DNA from 3 places in the Streptomyces platensis genome. Region 2 is predicted to be linked to each of the others. Evidence: predicted binding sites of a transcription regulator. Region 2 holds the regulator's gene; each other region holds the start of a gene.

Region 1 (5,494 bases), 770 kb from region 2:
CTGAGTACGCGGCACATGAATTCACTCTCGACGGCTCCGCCGTCCGGTTCCGGGTCGCCAAGACCACCCCGACGAAGGTCGGTCAGTTCGTCACGGTGTGGAAGCGGAGCCCCGGCGGGCCGATTCAGCCGTTCGACTCCGCGGATCCGGTGGATCTTTTCGTCATCAGCACCCGCGAGGGCGACCACTTCGGGCACTTCGTCTTTCCGCGCGAGGTGCTGTGTGAGCGCGGCATCGTTTCCCGGAACGGCTCCGGCGGAAAGCGGGCGTTTCGCGTCTACCCGCCGTGGGTGGAGACCACCAATCGGCAGGCCCGCACCACCCAGGCGTGGCAGGTGAACCACTACCTCCGGATCCCTGAGGACGGGCCCCTCGACGCGGCCCGCGCCCAGGCGCTCCACCACCCCTGACCGGCTCCCGCCCCGCCCGTACCCTGGACACGTGAGCCCCACCCCCGAACCCGAGCCGATGCCCGCGCCCCACGACGGCTCCGACGCCGAGCAGGCGCGTTCCGACGGCGAGCAGACCCCCTCCGACGCCGAGCAGGCGCCCTCCGCCACCGAGCAGACGTCTCCCGACGCCGAGCAGCCCCCCGCGCCCGCGTCCTCGCCCTCCGCCCGCCCGGCGACCCCCCGGCCCGCAGCCAAGCTGATCTTCGACGACCCGCTGAGCCAGCAGTCCTCGGACGACACCGACCGTGGTTGGGGCGAGCGCCCGGCCGGGGGCGACAGCGCTGCCGATCTGGCCCGTTTCCTCGATGAGAAGCCGCCCCACCACCTCTGAGCGAGGTGAGCGGGCGGCGTGGGTCGCCGGCTGCGGGCGGCGTCTGCTACTCGCGGGTCTTCTGGATGCCGATCGTGCCCGAGGTGGATGCGGGCGCGGACGGTGCGGCGGTGCGCTGTGCGAGCAGTGCATCGCGGATTTCGGTGAGCAGCTCGATCTCGGTGGGGTCGGCGGGGGCCGCCTCCAGTGCCTGCCGGGCCGTCTGGCGTTCCTTCCACTTGTTGATCGGAAGGATCATGAGGAAGTAGACGACCGCGGCGGTGATCAGGAACGTCAGGGCGGCGCTGAGCACCGAGCCCCAGAGGATGTAGATCCCGTCGGTGAAGGCACCCGTCTTCGGGTCCTTGGCGCAGGTGGCGGTCAGGCAGGCCTGGTAGTGATCGAGGTTCTGCGAGCCGAGCGCACCCACGATGGGGTTGATGATGCCCTTCACCACCGCGTTGACGATGTTGGTGAAGGCCGCACCGACGACGACCGCGACCGCGAGTTCGATGACGTTGCCGCGCATCAGGAATTCCTTGAATCCCTGAAGGACGCCCTTGCTCTCGCTCACCTGACAGCCTCTTTCCATGCTCACTACGGACGGTGCACCAACAATCAGCACCGCAACTTACGGCAGGGCAGGGCAGAGGTGTCCAGTCGTGTGACATGAACCATCCAGCGGCCGGTGCGTCGGCACGGAATCGGTGGTTCCGGGGGAGGGGGCCGAGCGTGCGGGCCGTCGGGACGGAAACCGCGGTACCGGTGCGGTGGGCGCGCCCCCATTGGCGCGCGGCGGGTGCCCCGCCATGCGCAGCAGTCTCGCGTGGGGTGGGCGCGGAGGCCACTTGATCTTGAAGCATGGTCACCGCCCGCCCGGGGCCGCCACCGACGGGCAGCCGGGGCCCGGAGCGTCTCGTACGGCACCGTACGACGCCCCGCCGGCCAGTGCTGCGGCGGTCAGCGCCAGGCCGGCGGCCAGTAAGCGCTGCCGCGCGGGCCGTCCCCACCGGTGCCTGCCGCCGCCCGCCCGGACCGGTGCGAAGTGCGGCACGTCACACGGCGGGGGAGCGGGCAGCGGCGGGGAGAGGGGATCAGGGAGGGCCGGGGAAGGAGCAGCGGGAGTGGTCCGGAGCATGGTGGGCACCGCCAGGGGGTGAGGGGTCGGGTGAACCGCTGATCACCACCGTGCCGGAAGACTCCGCCCGCCCGCTCCGGGCTGTGGACGGCCCCGCTCCTGTGGACAACTCGGCCACCCGGGAGGGGGAGGCCGAGCGCGTCCGGGGGCGTTACGGCAGCTCGATGCCCAGGTCCCAGCCGGCGTGGGCGCCGGTGCACAGGCAGTCGCGGGCCGCGTTGTCGGGCAGCGCGGCGACCGCGTCGAAGAGGACCTCGCGCAGTCGGCCGACGTTCTCGGCGAAGACCCGGAAGACCTCGTCGTGGGAGACGCCCTCACCGGTCTCGGTGCCCGCGTCCAGGTCGGTGACCAGGGTCAACGAGGTGTAGCAGAGGCCTAGTTCGCGGGCCAGGACGGCTTCGGGGTGACCGGTCATGCCGACCACCGACCAGCCCTGTGCGGCATGCCAGCGCGATTCGGCGCGGGTCGAGAAGCGGGGGCCCTCGACGACGACGAGGGTGCCGCCGTCGACCGGTTCCCAGTCCCGGCCGCGGGCCGCCGAGAGGGCAGCCTGTCGCCCTGTGGGGCAGTACGGGTCGGCGAAGGTCAGATGGACGACGTTGGGGACGCTCCCGTCGGGGAGCGGCTCGCCGTCGAAGTAGGTCTGGGTGCGGGCCTTGGTGCGGTCGACGAGCTGGTCGGGGACCAGCAGCGTGCCGGGGCCGTACTCGGGGCGCAGTCCGCCGACCGCGCACGGGCCGAGGACCTGGCGTACGCCGACCGAGCGCAGGGCCCACAGATTGGCGCGGTAGTTGATGCGGTGCGGCGGGAGGTGGTGGCCGCGGCCGTGCCGGGGCAGGAACGCGACCTGGCGGCCGGCGACCTCTCCCAGGCACAGCGAATCGCTCGGGCGCCCGTACGGGGTGTCCACTGTGATCTCGGTCACGTCATCGAGGAAGGAGTAGAAACCCGATCCGCCGATAACGCCAATCTCCGCGTCAGCCATGCCGATCACACTATCGGGGCGCGGCGGCGGGGGAAGGCGGGTCGCGGGAACGAAAGAAACCCGTAAGACGACGGACCCCGCCGTCGGTGACGGCGGGGTCCGGGCGCGTGCGGGGTCAGGCGGCGGAGCTGGTGCCCGAGCTGCTGCCGGTGGACGAAGCGGCGGCCGGGGCGGAGGACTTGCTGTCGGAGCTGCCGGACGAGGAGCTCGACGAGTCCGAGGAGGACGTCGTGCCCGACGTGGAGGCGCTCTTGGCGGGGCTGCTGCTGGACGACGAGCCGCGGCTGTCGTTGCGGTAGAAGCCGGAGCCCTTGAAGACGATGCCGACCGCGGAGAACACCTTCTTGAGGCGTCCGTTGCAGGCGGGGCACTCCGTGAGCGCGTCGTCGGTGAACTTCTGCACCGCCTCGAGGCCCTCGCCGCACTCGGTGCACTGGTACTGGTAGGTCGGCACTTGTCTTCCTCCTGGCACTCTCACTCGATGAGTGCTAACGACGCTCCATATTGCAGTATTCCCGCCCGCCAGTCCACCGTGACCGGCGGACGGTGACCGACCCCACGCCGGGTCAGGCGCGCGCCAGCTCCCGCTCGCGGTCCTCGGAAACGGCCGGGACCGGGGCCTCGGGGCCCTCCGCCGGGGCGCCGGCGGCCACGGTCGAGGAGCGCGGCAGCAGGTGGGCGCGGAGCGCCAGCAGCACCGTCAGGGCCAGCGCCGTACCTGCCAGCGGCACCAGGAAGCCCATACTCGGCCCGAAGCGGTCCGCCAGCTGGCCGGACGAGGTGGCCGCGGCCGCCTGGCCCAGCGCGACCGCGCCGGTCAGCCAGGTGAAGGCCTCGGTGCGGGCGGCGGCCGGCACCAGCGACTCCACGAGGGTGTAGCCGGTGATCAGGGCCGGGGCGATGCACAGGCCGACGACCAGGCCGACGGCGCCCAGCAGCGGCACCGCGGTGACCGCCCACAGCGGGGTGGTGGCCAGCGCCAGCAGCCCGTAGGCGACCAGCAGCCGGCGCCGGGGGCCGACCTTCCAGGCGAGGGCGCCGCAGGCGATACCGGCGAGCATGTTGCCGCCCGCGAAGATCCCGTAGAGCACGCCGTTGATGCCGGGCTGCCCGATGTGCTGGGTGAACGCCGTCAGCGAGACCTGCATCCCGCCGAAGACGGCGCCGATGCCGAGGAACGCCACGATCAGAACGCGTACGCCGGGCACCGACAGCGCCGAGACCCGCGGCCGGTCACCGGCCTGCGACCGGTGCACCGCCGGCTGGCTGCGCCGCTGCGCGGCGAACAGCAGCCCGCCGGCCAGGGTCAGTACGGCCTCGGCGACCAGCCCGGCCGCCGGGTGGACGCCGGTGCACAGCGCGGTCGCCAGCACCGGGCCGACCACGAAGGTGAACTCGTCGGTCACCGACTCGAAGGCGGCGGCCGTCGGCATCAGCGGACTGCCACCGAGCCGGGCGGCCCAGCGGGCCCGCACCATCGGGCCTACCTGCGGCGTCGAGGCGCCCGTGGGGACCGCCACCGCGAGCAGCGCCCACAGGGGGGCGTGGGCCAGGGCGAGGATGATCAGCGCCACGACGCCGGCGACATGCGCCAGGACGCCGGGGATCAGCACCGCGCGCTGCCCGAAGCGGTCGGCGAGCTTGCCGCTCTGCGGGGCGAACAGGGCCATCGCGACACCGGTCGTGGCGGACACCGCGCCCGCGGTGCCGTACGAGCCGGTGGTGGACTGGACGAGCAGCACGATGCCGATCGTCAGCATGGCGAAGGGCTGCCGGGCCAGAAAGCCGGGCAGCAGGAATGTCCATGCACCAGGGGTGCGGAGCAGTGGTCCGTATCCGGAACGGGAGTCCTTGACCGCGGATGCCACGGCCGGGCCTTTCTGCCGCCTGGTAGCGCGCCACCCGCGAGGTCGTCACGGGAACGCGCCGAGAGCTGTCCTCTCGCGCAGGACCGAGTGATACCGCGTGGTCCGCACCGGAGAGGTGGCTGCGTAAGGCAGGGGGACCGCGGCCGCCGAGCGGTCGCGCCAGCTCTGCATCAGGCAGAGTTGGTTCGTCGATGTGCCTCTTCATACTACAGGTCGCGGGGCGTGAAGCCCTGGGATAAGTCAGGGCTTCACGCGGAATCCCTTGGGATCCGTGGAGAGATGCAGCACATTCCCGTCCAGGGGGCGGACGGACCTCAGCGGTGGCGGTGGCGTGACCGTCCCGTGGGGCCGCCGGTGCCCAGCCAGCCGGCCAGCTTGCCGCCCTGGGAGACCGCCTGGAGCCGCCGCTCGGCCGCGTCCCGGACCGGATCGGTGGCGACCACCAGCAGCTCGTCGCCGCGCCGCAGCACCGTGGCGGGCGACGGCACGAAGCTGGAGCCGTCCCGGACGATGAGGGTGACCGCGGCGCCCGCGGGCATCCGGAGCTCGCCGACCTCGACGCCGTGCATACGGGACGCCGGGCCGATGGACGTGGACAGCAGATGGCCGCGCAGCCGCTCCAGGGGCGCGGACTCGATGCCCAGATCGGCGGCCTCCTCGCCGTCGCCCAGCCGCAGCCGTCTGGCCAGCCAGGGCAGTGTCGGCCCCTGGATGAGGGTGTAGACCACGACCAGCACGAAG
Region 2 (5,494 bases):
CTTGTAGGAGCGCACGCAGGAGAGGATCCGCTGCCAGGCGGCGCCCGTGTTCTCCGGCCAGCCCAGGGCCCGGCAGACGCCCGTCTTCCAGTCCTGGCCGCGCGGGACGGTCGGCCAGGCCGGGATGCCGACCGAGGACGGTTTCACGGCCTCCCAGATGTCGATGTACGGGTGGCCCACCACCAGCGCGTGGTCACCGGTGACCCCGGCCGCGATCCGGGACTCCTTCGAGCCGGGTACGAGATGGTCGACGAGGACGCCGAGGCGGGCGTCCGGGCCGGGGGAGAAGCTGCGGACGATCGCGGGGAGGTCGTCGACGCCCTCCAGGTACTCCACGACGACGCCCTCGATGCGCAGGTCGTCGCCCCACACCCGCTCCACCAGCTCGGCGTCGTGCCGGCCCTCCACGTAAATGCGCCCGGCGCGGGCGACCCGTGCGCGGGCGCCGGGGACGGCCAGGGAACCGGACGCCGTACGCGCCGGAGTGGCGGTGGCCGGTCTGCCCTGGGGGCGTACGAGGGTGACCACCCGCCCCTCCAGGAGGAAGCCGCGCGGCTCCATGGGGAAGACGCGGTGCTTGCCGAAGCGGTCCTCCAGGGTGACCGTCGGGCCCTGGGCGGTCTTCTCGCAGCGGATCACGGCGCCGCAGAAACCCGAGGTGACCTCCTCGACGACCAGATCGGGATCGGCGGGCACCTCGGGCGCCGGGCGCTGCTTCTTCCATGGTGGGGTGAGGTCGGGGCTGTAGTGCCTGTTCTGCATCGAGTGGAGCCTGTCCGTGGGTGAGCGGGCGGGGGTCAGGAGGGGGCGACGCCGAAGCGGGCGGCGAGGGCGGCACGCTGGGTGCGGACGAAGGCTGCGTCCACCACGGCGCCGTGGCCGGGCACATACCGTGCGTCCTCGCCGCCGAGGGCCAGCAGCCGGTCCAGTGCGCCGGGCCAGCGCTGCGGCAGCGCGTCCGGGCCCGCCTGGGGTTCCCCGGACTCCTCGACCAGATCGCCGCAGAAGACGATCTCCGGGGACCCGCCCCGGCCCGGTACCAGCACCGCGAGATCGTGCGTCGAGTGCGCGGGGCCGACATTGGCGAGCAGCACCTGCCGGTCGCCGAGCTCGACGGTCAGCTGGTCGTGGACGTGGTGGTGCGGGGCGACCAGCAGATCGGCGGCCTCGGCGGCCGCGTCGCGGTCGACGCCGTGCCGTATCGCGTCGTGCCGCAGCACGTCCTTGCCGCGGCGCAGCAGATCACCGAGACCGGCCGCGCCGAAGACCTTGACGCCCGCGAACGCGGCGGTGCCCAGGACGTGATCGAAATGCGGGTGGGTGAGCGCGACATGCGTCACGTCCCGGCCCAGCACACCGCGGATCGCCCGCCGCAGATCCGCGCCGTCACGCAGGGTCGCGCCGGTGTCGACGATCATGACGCCGGTGGTGCCCGCGATCACGCCGATCGTCTCGTCCCAGCCCGGCATCCGGCGTCTGGCGACACCGTCACCGAGCTGTTCCCAGCCGGCCTCTTCCCAAGACGTTTGCATACCGAGACGCTAGCGCCATCGCGATAGCGTTGCCCGACAGATCGGCCGAACACGGTCACCGGGCGGGTGCTGTGTGCGGCCGCCCTTGCCGTGTCCGTGCTACTCGGCCGTACACTGGCTCAAGGTCTGGCACTCGGCCCGTGTGAGTGCCAGGAGAGTCGAGACGGCGGACGGCCGGACTGGAGGTGCGCGGGATGCTCAGTGAACGCAGGCTCGAAGTGCTGCGCGCCATCGTCCAGGACTATGTCGGGACGGAGGAGCCGGTCGGCTCCAAGGCCCTGACCGAACGCCATCAGCTCGGCGTCTCCCCGGCCACCGTCCGCAACGACATGGCCGCCCTGGAGGACGAGGGTTTCATCGCCCAGCCGCACACGAGTGCCGGGCGCATCCCGACCGACAAGGGCTACCGCCTGTTCGTCGACAAGCTGGCCGGTGTGAAGCCGCTGTCCAGCCCGGAGCGGCGGGCGATCCAGAACTTCCTGGACGGCGCCGTCGACCTCGACGACGTCGTGGGCCGCACGGTCCGGCTGCTGGCGCAGCTGACCCGGCAGGTCGCGGTCGTGCAGTACCCGTCCCTGACCCGGTCCACGGTCCGGCACGTCGAGCTGCTGGCCCTGGCCCCGGCCCGGCTGATGCTGGTGCTGATCACGGACACCGGGCGGGTCGAGCAGCGGCTCATCGACTGCCAGGCACCGTTCGGCGAGACCTCGCTGGCGGATCTGCGGGCCCGGCTCAACAGCCGGGTCGTGGGGCGCCGGTTCGCGGATGTGCCGCAGTTGGTGCAGGATCTCCCGGAGTCCTTCGAGCAGGACGACCGCGGCACGGTCTCGACAGTGCTGTCGGTGTTGCTGGAAACTCTGGTGGAGGAGACCGAAGAGCGGCTGATGATCGGCGGCACCGCCAATCTCACGCGCTTCGGGCACGATTTCCCCCTGACCATCCGGCCGGTGCTGGAGGCCCTTGAGGAGCATGTGGTGATGCTCAAGCTGCTCGGGGAGGCCAAGGACTCGGGCATGACCGTACGTATCGGGCATGAGAATGCCCACGAAGGCCTGGCGTCCACATCGGTCGTCACGGTCGGCTACGGTTCGGGCGACGAGGCAGTCGCCAAACTCGGCGTGGTCGGACCGACCCGCATGGACTACCCCGGAACGATGGGAGCGGTACGCGCAGTGGCACGTTACGTCGGACAAATCCTCGCGGAGTCGTAAGTGGCCACGGATTACTACTCGGTCCTCGGTATCGGACGCGACGCCTCGCAGGATCAGATCAAGAAGGCCTTCCGCCGGCTGGCGCGCGAGCTGCACCCGGACGTGAACCCGGATCCGAAGACCCAGGAGCGGTTCAAGGAGATCAACGCCGCTTACGAGGTGCTCTCGGACCCGCAGAAGAAGCAGGTCTACGACCTCGGCGGCGACCCCCTCTCGCAGGCGGGCGGCGGCCAGGGCGCGGGCGGCTTCGGCGCGGGCTTCGGCAACTTCTCCGACATCATGGACGCGTTCTTCGGCACCGCGTCGCAGCGCGGGCCGCGCTCGCGCACCCGCCGCGGCCAGGACGCCATGATCCGGCTCGATATCGAGCTGACCGAAGCGGCCTTCGGCACGACCAAGGACATCCAGGTCGACACCGCCGTCGTCTGTACGACGTGCAGCGGCGAGGGCGCGGCGCCGGGTACCTCGGCGCAGACCTGTGACATGTGCCGCGGCCGCGGTGAGGTCTCGCAGGTCACCCGGTCGTTCCTGGGCCAGGTCATGACCTCGCGGCCGTGCCCGCAGTGCCAGGGCTTCGGCACGGTCGTCCCGACGCCGTGCCACGAGTGCGCGGGCGACGGGCGGATCCGTTCCCGCCGCACCCTGACCGTCAAGATCCCGGCCGGTGTCGACAACGGCACCCGCATCCAGCTCGCGGGCGAGGGCGAGGTCGGCCCCGGCGGCGGCCCCGCCGGTGACCTCTACGTGGAGATCCACGAGCTGCCGCACCCGGTCTTCCAGCGGCGCGGCGACGATCTGCACTGCACGGTCACCATCCCGATGACAGCGGCGGCGCTGGGCACGAAGTGCCCGCTGGAGACGCTGGACGGAGTCGAGGAGATCGACGTCCGGCCCGGTACCCAGTCCGGCCAGTCGATCCCGCTGCACCAGCGCGGGGTGACCCATCTGCGCGGCGGCGGCCGCGGCGACCTCATCGTCCATGTCGAGGTGCAGACGCCCACCAAGCTCGAACCCGAGCAGGAGGAGGCGCTGCGGCGGCTGGCCAAGCTGCGCGGTGAGGAGCGGCCCACGGGGCAGTTTCAGCCGGGGCAGCAGGGTCTCTTCTCGCGGCTGAAGGACGCTTTCAACGGGCGATAGCCCAGGTCGGCCCGGGGGTCCGCGGAGGTTCCCCGGGCCCCCGTGGAAGCCACCGCCCCTGTTCGGGGCGGTGCGGTGGGCGTGACACGATGTGCTCATGCCCACCGCACCGACCGATCTCTGCCGCTACCCGATCGTGCAGGCCCCAATGGCGGGAGGCGGCTCCGGACCCGAGCTCGCCGCCGCCGTCTGTGCGGCCGGCGGTCTCGGCTTCCTCGCCGCCGGCTACAAAACCGCCGACGGGATGTACCAGGAGATCAAACAGCTGCGGTCGCTGACCGACCGGCCCTTCGGCGTCAACCTCTTCATGCCGCAGCCCTCCCTGGCCGACGGCTCCGTCGTCGAGGTCTACCGCGAACAGCTCGCCGGTGAGGCCACCTGGTACGAGACCGAACTCGGCGACACCGACGGGCCCATCGACGACGGCTACGAGGCCAAGCTCGCGATACTGCGCGAGGACCCGGTGCCGGTGGTGTCCTTCACCTTCGGCTGCCCCTCGCGCGCCGTCCTCGACGCGTTCGCCAAGGTCGGTACGTACACCGTCGTCACGGTCACCACCGCCGCCGAGGCACAGGCCGCGCAGTGGTCGGGCGCGGACGCGGTGTGCGTGCAGGGCGTGGAGGCCGGCGGCCACCAGGGCACCCACCGGGACGATCCGCATGCGGACGGGACCGGCGCGGGGCTGGGGCTGCTGGCGGCGCTCGGCCAGGTCCGGGAGGCCGTGCAGATTCCGATGATCGCCGCGGGCGGGCTGATGCGCGGGGCGCAGATCGCGGCGGTGCTGGCCGCCGGGGCGACCATGGCGCAGCTGGGCACCGCCTTCCTCGCCACCCCCGAGTCGGGCGCCAACCCGCTGCACAAGCAGGCACTGACCAACCCCCTGTTCACGCATACGGAGTTGACCCGGGCGTTCTCCGGACGGCCGGCCCGCGGGCTGGTCAACCGCTTCCTGCGCGAGCACGGCCCGTACGCACCGGCCGCCTACCCGGCCGTCCACTACCTCACCTCCACCGTGCGCAAGGCCGCCGCCAAGGCGGGCGACGCCCAGGGCATGAACCTGTGGGCGGGGCAGGGCCACCGGCTGGCACGGGAGCTGCCCGCCCGGCAGCTGGTGGAGGTGCTGGCAGCCGAACTGGACGCCGCGCGCGCCGCGTTGCACCGCTCCGCCACCGGCGGCGCGTCATGACCGCGCCGGTCTTCCTCGTCGAGTCCCTCGCGGGCGTACGGGCCGGCGGCACCCTGATGCTGGACGGTCCGGAGGGCCGGCACGCGGTGTCGGTGCGCCGGCTGCGGACCGGCGAGGAGGTCGTCCTGACGGACGGTCACGGCACCGGCGCCTACGGCACGGTCGCCGCCGTCGAGGGCAAGGACCGGCTCACCGTCGCGGTCACCGCACTGCGCACCGAGGACCCGCCGAGCCCCACGATCACCGTCGTCCAGGCGCTCCCCAAGGGCGACCGCGGGGAGCTGGCCGTCGAGACGATGACCGAGACCGGGGTGGACGCCATCGTGCCCTGGCCGGCGGCGCGTTGCGTCACCCAGTGGAAGGGCGAGCGGGCCGCCAAGGCGCTGGGCAAATGGCGGGCCACCGCCCGCGAGGCCGGCAAGCAGTCG
Region 3 (5,494 bases), 2.2 Mb from region 2:
CACCGACGACACCCGCACCATGGAACTCCCGCTGCGCCGCGACTGGTTGAGCGACTTCCCGGGCCCGGACCGGCCGTAGTTGCCACGGCGGCCATGACCGGCCCTAGGGACCAGCCCCAGACCGACGCCGGCCCGTCGCGACCGTAACCGACCGCAGCGCCCGGCCGCCCTCACTCGGCGTCCGGTCCCCCGTCCCGCGCCCGGGGCGCCCTGGCCAGCCGTGTCGTCACCCGGGTCGTGCCCGCCGAGCACGTCACCGTGCGGAACCGGCCGCCGGTCTCGGCGACCCAGAAACCCTCGGCGACCGTGAACGCCTGTACTCGCACCCCGCGGCGCCATCCCCGGAAGTCGACCTCGACGAGGTCGGCGCCGGGCGGCAGTTGGCCCCACGCCAACGACCAGCGCGCCGCCGCACGGCCGCTGTGCCGGGCGCCCCGCAGCGGGGAGACACTGAGCGTGCTCAGGACGGACACATCGAGCAGACCGGCCGCGCTGTGCACCTCCAGAGCCGGCCGGCCCGCGGACCCACGGGCGATGCGCAGCAGCCAGCCACTCAGCGGCAGCCGGAGTTCATTGGGCACGAGAGTGCGCAGCGGCCCCTCGCCGCAGGTCCCGTCCGACGGGCCGCGGCCGCCCCGGATGGGCGACGGGAGGCCCGTACGGGAGCGCTCGTCCGACATGAGGACACCACCGCATTCCACTGTGTCTCCTGGGGGTTCGACCGGTGCGGTTCTGTACGGCTGCGAGCGTAGAAGCCCTCTTTGTGGTTTCCCTGTGCCTCCGCCCGCGCCCCCGGCCGGACCTGCCCCGAATCACAAGGTCTCCACAAAGACGGCTCCTACCTTCTCCGGCAGACGGCCGGTCCGCCGTACTCCCCTTGGTGCGGACGCGGCCGTGCCCATCGTCTTGAGAAAGGGAGCATCACCATGCAGCGTCCCAAGGCCCCCCTGACCGGAGCCCTCGCCGGGCTCGCGCTCGCCGGATCCCTGCTGACCACGGCGGCACCGGCGAACGCGGCCGGGAACGACGCCCCGGCCGCCTCTTCGTCCTCCTCCGCCGACCGGAACCACCACGGCGGCGGCCTCTGCTCCCGCGTCTCCAAGGTGGACCAGCGCCTGGCGCGCGCGATCAAGCGGATCGACGGCGACGAGCAGACCCGTGGCTCCCTCGCGCGTCTGGAGAAGCGGCTGAAGAACGCCCGCGCCAAGAAGCACGACGAGATCGCCACGTTCCTCCAGGACCGGCTGACCACGCGCAAGGCACGGCGGCCCGCCCTCGTGCGGCAGCGCGCCGAGCTCAAGGAGGTCGCGGCCTGGTGCGCGAAGCAGAAGGACCACGGCCAGGAGAAGAAGCAGGACAACGCCCCGGAGAACAGCGGCTCATGAGGCGCTCCCGACGCGCCGCGCTGCTGCTGACGGCGGCGGTCGCGCTGCCCGTGCTGGCCGTCACCGGATGCTCGGGATCGACCGGCGGTCAGTCGCCGTCCGGGGCCTCGGCCGGTGACGGGTCCGCGGCACCACAGGACCCGGCCTCCCCCGCCACCTCCGGCTCATCCGGCTCATCCGGCTCATCCGGCTCGTCCGCCGACGAGGAGAAGCAGATGCTGAAGAAGCTCGACGAGGCCGAGAAGGCGGCGGACGCCGCCGACTCCGACGCGGCGAACGATCCGCGGTAGGCAGTCCACGGCGAGCAGCCCGCGATACGCAATCCGCGGTACGCAATCCGCGGTGAGGCAACCACGGCGCACCAACGCCGCCGGGGCGGCACCCCCCTGGAAGGAGGGTGCCGCCCCGGCGTACGTGTGGACGTGTGATCCGGGAGGATCAGCGTCTGATCCGGAGGATCAGAAGTCCATGTCACCGCCCGGCATGCCGCCCGGAGCGCCCGCCGCGGCGGCCTTCTCCGGCTTGTCGGCGATGACGGCCTCGGTGGTGAGGAAGAGCGCCGCGATGGAGGCGGCGTTCTGGAGCGCGGAGCGCGTGACCTTGGCCGGGTCGATGATGCCCTCGGCGATCATGTCGACGTACTCACCGGTCGCGGCGTTCAGACCGTGGCCGATGGGCAGGTTGCGCACCTTCTCCACCACAACGCCGCCCTCAAGGCCGCCGTTGACGGAGATCTGCTTGAGCGGGGCCTCCAGGGCGAGCTTCACGGCGTTGGCGCCGGTCGCCTCGTCACCCTCGAGCTCCAGCTTCTCGAAGACCTGGGAGGCCTGGAGCAGGGCGACGCCACCGCCGGCGACGATGCCCTCCTCGACGGCCGCCTTCGCGTTGCGAACGGCGTCCTCGATGCGGTGCTTGCGCTCCTTGAGCTCGACCTCGGTGGCGGCACCGGCCTTGATGACGGCCACGCCGCCGGCCAGCTTCGCCAGACGCTCCTGGAGCTTCTCGCGGTCGTAGTCCGAGTCGCTGTTCTCGATCTCGGCGCGGATCTGGTTGACGCGGCCCTGGACCTGCTCGCTGTCACCGGCACCGTCGACGATGGTGGTCTCGTCCTTGGTGATGACGACCTTGCGGGCGCGGCCGAGCAGTTCGAGACCGGCGTTCTCCAGCTTGAGGCCGACCTCCTCGGAGATGACGGTGCCACCGGTGAGGATGGCGATGTCGCCGAGCATGGCCTTGCGGCGGTCACCGAAGCCCGGGGCCTTGACGGCGACGGACTTGAAGGTGCCACGGATCTTGTTGACGACCAGGGTCGACAGGGCCTCGCCCTCGACGTCCTCGGCGATGATCAGCAGCGGCTTGCCGGACTGCATGACCTTCTCCAGGAGCGGCAGCAGGTCCTTCACGCTGCCGATCTTGGAGTTGACGATGAGGATGTACGGGTCGTCGAGCGACGCCTCCATACGCTCCATGTCAGTGGCGAAGTACGCCGAGATGTAGCCCTTGTCGAAGCGCATACCCTCGGTGAGTTCCAGCTCCAGACCGAAGGTCTGGGACTCCTCGACGGTGATGACGCCTTCCTTGCCGACCTTGTCCATGGCCTCGGCGATGAGCTCGCCGATCTGGGTGTCAGCGGCGGAGATGGAGGCGGTCGAAGCGATCTGCTCCTTGGTCTCCACGTCCTTGGCCTGCTCCAGCAGGGCGGCGGAGACGGCCTCGACGGCCTTCTCGATACCGCGCTTGAGGGCCATCGGGTTGGCGCCGGCGGCGACGTTGCGCAGGCCCTCGCGGACCAGGGCCTGGGCCAGGACGGTCGCGGTCGTCGTGCCGTCACCGGCGACGTCGTCCGTCTTCTTCGCGACCTCCTTGACCAGCTCGGCGCCGATCTTCTCGTACGGGTCCTCGAGCTCGATCTCCTTGGCGATGGAAACACCATCGTTGGTGATCGTGGGGGCGCCCCACTTCTTCTCGAGGACGACGTTACGGCCCTTGGGGCCGAGGGTGACCTTGACGGCGTCGGCGAGCTGGTTCATCCCGCGCTCGAGACCGCGCCGTGCCTCCTCGTCGAACGCGATGATCTTGGCCATGTGAAGTGGTCCTCCCGGACTGGGGTGGATTGCTCCGGACCGCGCTGGCGCCCGCGACGGACGACCTGCAGACCTGTGTGGTTCCTTGCCCCACCGATCCGCGGGCCTCGCCGACCCGGTCCTTCTTTGTCACTCTCACTGGGAGAGTGCTAACGCAATGATTAGCACTCGGGGTAGGAGAGTGCAAGCCGCCCGGAGGGTGCGGTTGGGCGGCGGGCGGGCACGAGGCGGCCACGAAGGCGCCCTCCTCCTAGGGGTGACAAGTGGGCCGCACGCACCCCGCCCCCGCGCGACCCGCCCACCCCGCAGCCCCGCCCCGCAAACAGCCGAAGGCCCGTACCCCCCTCAGGGGTACGGGCCTTCCTCACGCAGCAGTCGGTCGGCGCCTCAGCCGGCCACCCGGACCATGTCCGCCTGCGGCCCCTTCTGGCCCTGCGAGATCTCGAACTCGACCCGCTGACCCTCCTCAAGGGTGCGGTAGCCGTCCATCTGGATCGCGCTGTAGTGGACGAAAACATCCGCACCACCGTCGACCGCGATGAAGCCGTACCCCTTCTCCGCGTTGAACCACTTGACGGTGCCCTGAGCCATGCCTAACTCCCCTATTACTGGCCCTTGCGCAGGACCGCACTCCGCGGACCCGGGTCAGACCTCACCCCGCGAAAGGCCCGTGGGGTGTGCGCCGGAACGCGTCGACCGCCGCTGAATGTATCTGCACAGATGCCCAGAGCAACAGGTCAATCGGACGAGAATTCCGGCGCCGGAGAATCGGCTATATGCGGCGAAATCCCAGTTCTCCAGGGCAAGTCGGGCCGGGCATAGGGCACCTAGGCGACAAATACCGCCCACACTTTGGCCACAACTGATCGCGAACACATATGCGTTCGGCACGCGCACGGTGATATCCGGAGGGGGATCACCCCAATGGTATCTCCTTTCACAACATGGAATTGCCCCGTCCGCTTTCTGGCGGACGGGGCAATTCCGGTCATGCAGGAGAAGAGTTGGCGCAAATCAGCAGCCGCCGGCCACCGCCGGGATGATCGAGATGCCCGCACCGTCCGGGGTGGGCGTCTCCAGGCCCTGCTCGAAGCGCACATCGTCATCGTTGACGTACACGTTCACGAAGCGGCGCAGCTTGCCGGCGTCGTCCAGCACACGGGCCGCGATGCCCTGGTGGTTCTGCTCCAGGTCGGCGATCACCTCGGAGAGGGTCGCGCCCTCGGCGGGGACCTCGGCCTGGCCACCGGTGTACGTGCGGAGGATGGTGGGGATGCGGACCTTGACGCTCATGGTTCTGCCTTCCAGGGGTACGGAGTACGAGTTCGGGGGCTGGGCGCGGCCACGTCCGCCGGATGCCGGACGGGCCGGCGGCCTCAGCGGGCCAGGCCGGCCGCGCGGAACGCGTCCAGGTTCGGACGGATCGTCGCCGTGGGCCCGGAGGTGGGGGCGACCGCGTCGAGTGTCTTGAGGCCGTCACCCGTGTTCAGTACGACGGTGGTCAGGGACGGGTCGAGGACGCCCTCCTCGATCAGCTTCTTGGTCACGCCGACGGTCACGCCGCCCGCGGTCTCCGCGAAGATGCCTTCCGTCCTGGCCAGCAGCTTGATCGCGTCCACGATCTGCGCGTCGTTGACGTCCTCCACGGCACCGCCCGTACGGCGCGCGATGTCGAGCACATACGGCCCGTCGGCGGGGTTGCCGATCGCCAGCGACTTGGCGATGGTGTCCGGCTTCTGCGGGCGGACGACATCGTGGCCGGCCTTGAAGGCCGTGGACACCGGCGAGCAGCCCTCCGCCTGGGCACCGAAGATCTTGTACGGCTTGTCCTCGACCAGGCCGAGGGCGATCAGCTCCTTGAGCCCCTTGTCGATCTTCGTGAGCTGCGAGCCGGACGCGATCGGGATGACGATCTGGTCCGGGAGCTGCCAGCCCAGCTGCTCGCAGATCTCGTACGCGAGCGTCTTGGAACCCTCGCCGTAGTACGGCCGCAGATTGACGTTGACGAAGCCCCAGCCCTCGCCC

What was found. Region 2 encodes HrcA, which represses chaperone genes, less so after heat shock. Its sites were predicted from a motif close to TTNGCACTCNGNNNNNCNGAGTGCNAA; they were not measured.
Region 1: the regulator HrcA is predicted to act here: its motif matches at 3,351-3,377, upstream of CP981_RS16345 (FmdB family zinc ribbon protein).
Region 3: the regulator HrcA is predicted to act here: its motif matches at 3,631-3,657, upstream of groL (chaperonin GroEL).

The regions. Positions count from the first base shown of each region.
Region 1 is NZ_CP023691.1:3,748,066-3,753,559, reverse strand. Features, by position in the region: gene CP981_RS16365 (MepB family protein) at 1-410, shown strand, start outside; gene CP981_RS39380 (hypothetical protein) at 442-783, shown strand; gene mscL (large conductance mechanosensitive channel protein MscL) at 830-1,336, opposite strand; gene CP981_RS16350 (S-methyl-5'-thioadenosine phosphorylase) at 2,052-2,885, opposite strand; gene CP981_RS16345 (FmdB family zinc ribbon protein) at 3,001-3,339, opposite strand; gene CP981_RS16340 (MFS transporter) at 3,452-4,753, opposite strand; gene CP981_RS16335 (potassium/proton antiporter) at 5,068-5,494, opposite strand, start outside.
Region 2 is NZ_CP023691.1:2,981,162-2,986,655, reverse strand. Features, by position in the region: gene CP981_RS13155 (DUF3097 domain-containing protein) at 1-762, opposite strand, end outside; gene CP981_RS13150 (MBL fold metallo-hydrolase) at 798-1,532, opposite strand; gene hrcA (heat-inducible transcriptional repressor HrcA) at 1,727-2,743, shown strand; gene dnaJ (molecular chaperone DnaJ) at 2,744-3,880, shown strand; gene CP981_RS13135 (nitronate monooxygenase) at 3,978-5,066, shown strand; gene CP981_RS13130 (16S rRNA (uracil(1498)-N(3))-methyltransferase) at 5,063-5,494, shown strand, end outside.
Region 3 is NZ_CP023691.1:5,208,593-5,214,086, reverse strand. Features, by position in the region: gene CP981_RS38770 (sensor histidine kinase) at 1-79, shown strand, start outside; gene CP981_RS23170 (hypothetical protein) at 171-680, opposite strand; gene CP981_RS23165 (hypothetical protein) at 927-1,385, shown strand; gene CP981_RS23160 (hypothetical protein) at 1,382-1,675, shown strand; gene groL (chaperonin GroEL) at 1,844-3,469, opposite strand; gene CP981_RS23150 (cold-shock protein) at 3,857-4,060, opposite strand; gene CP981_RS23145 (MoaD/ThiS family protein) at 4,484-4,762, opposite strand; gene thrC (threonine synthase) at 4,846-5,494, opposite strand, start outside.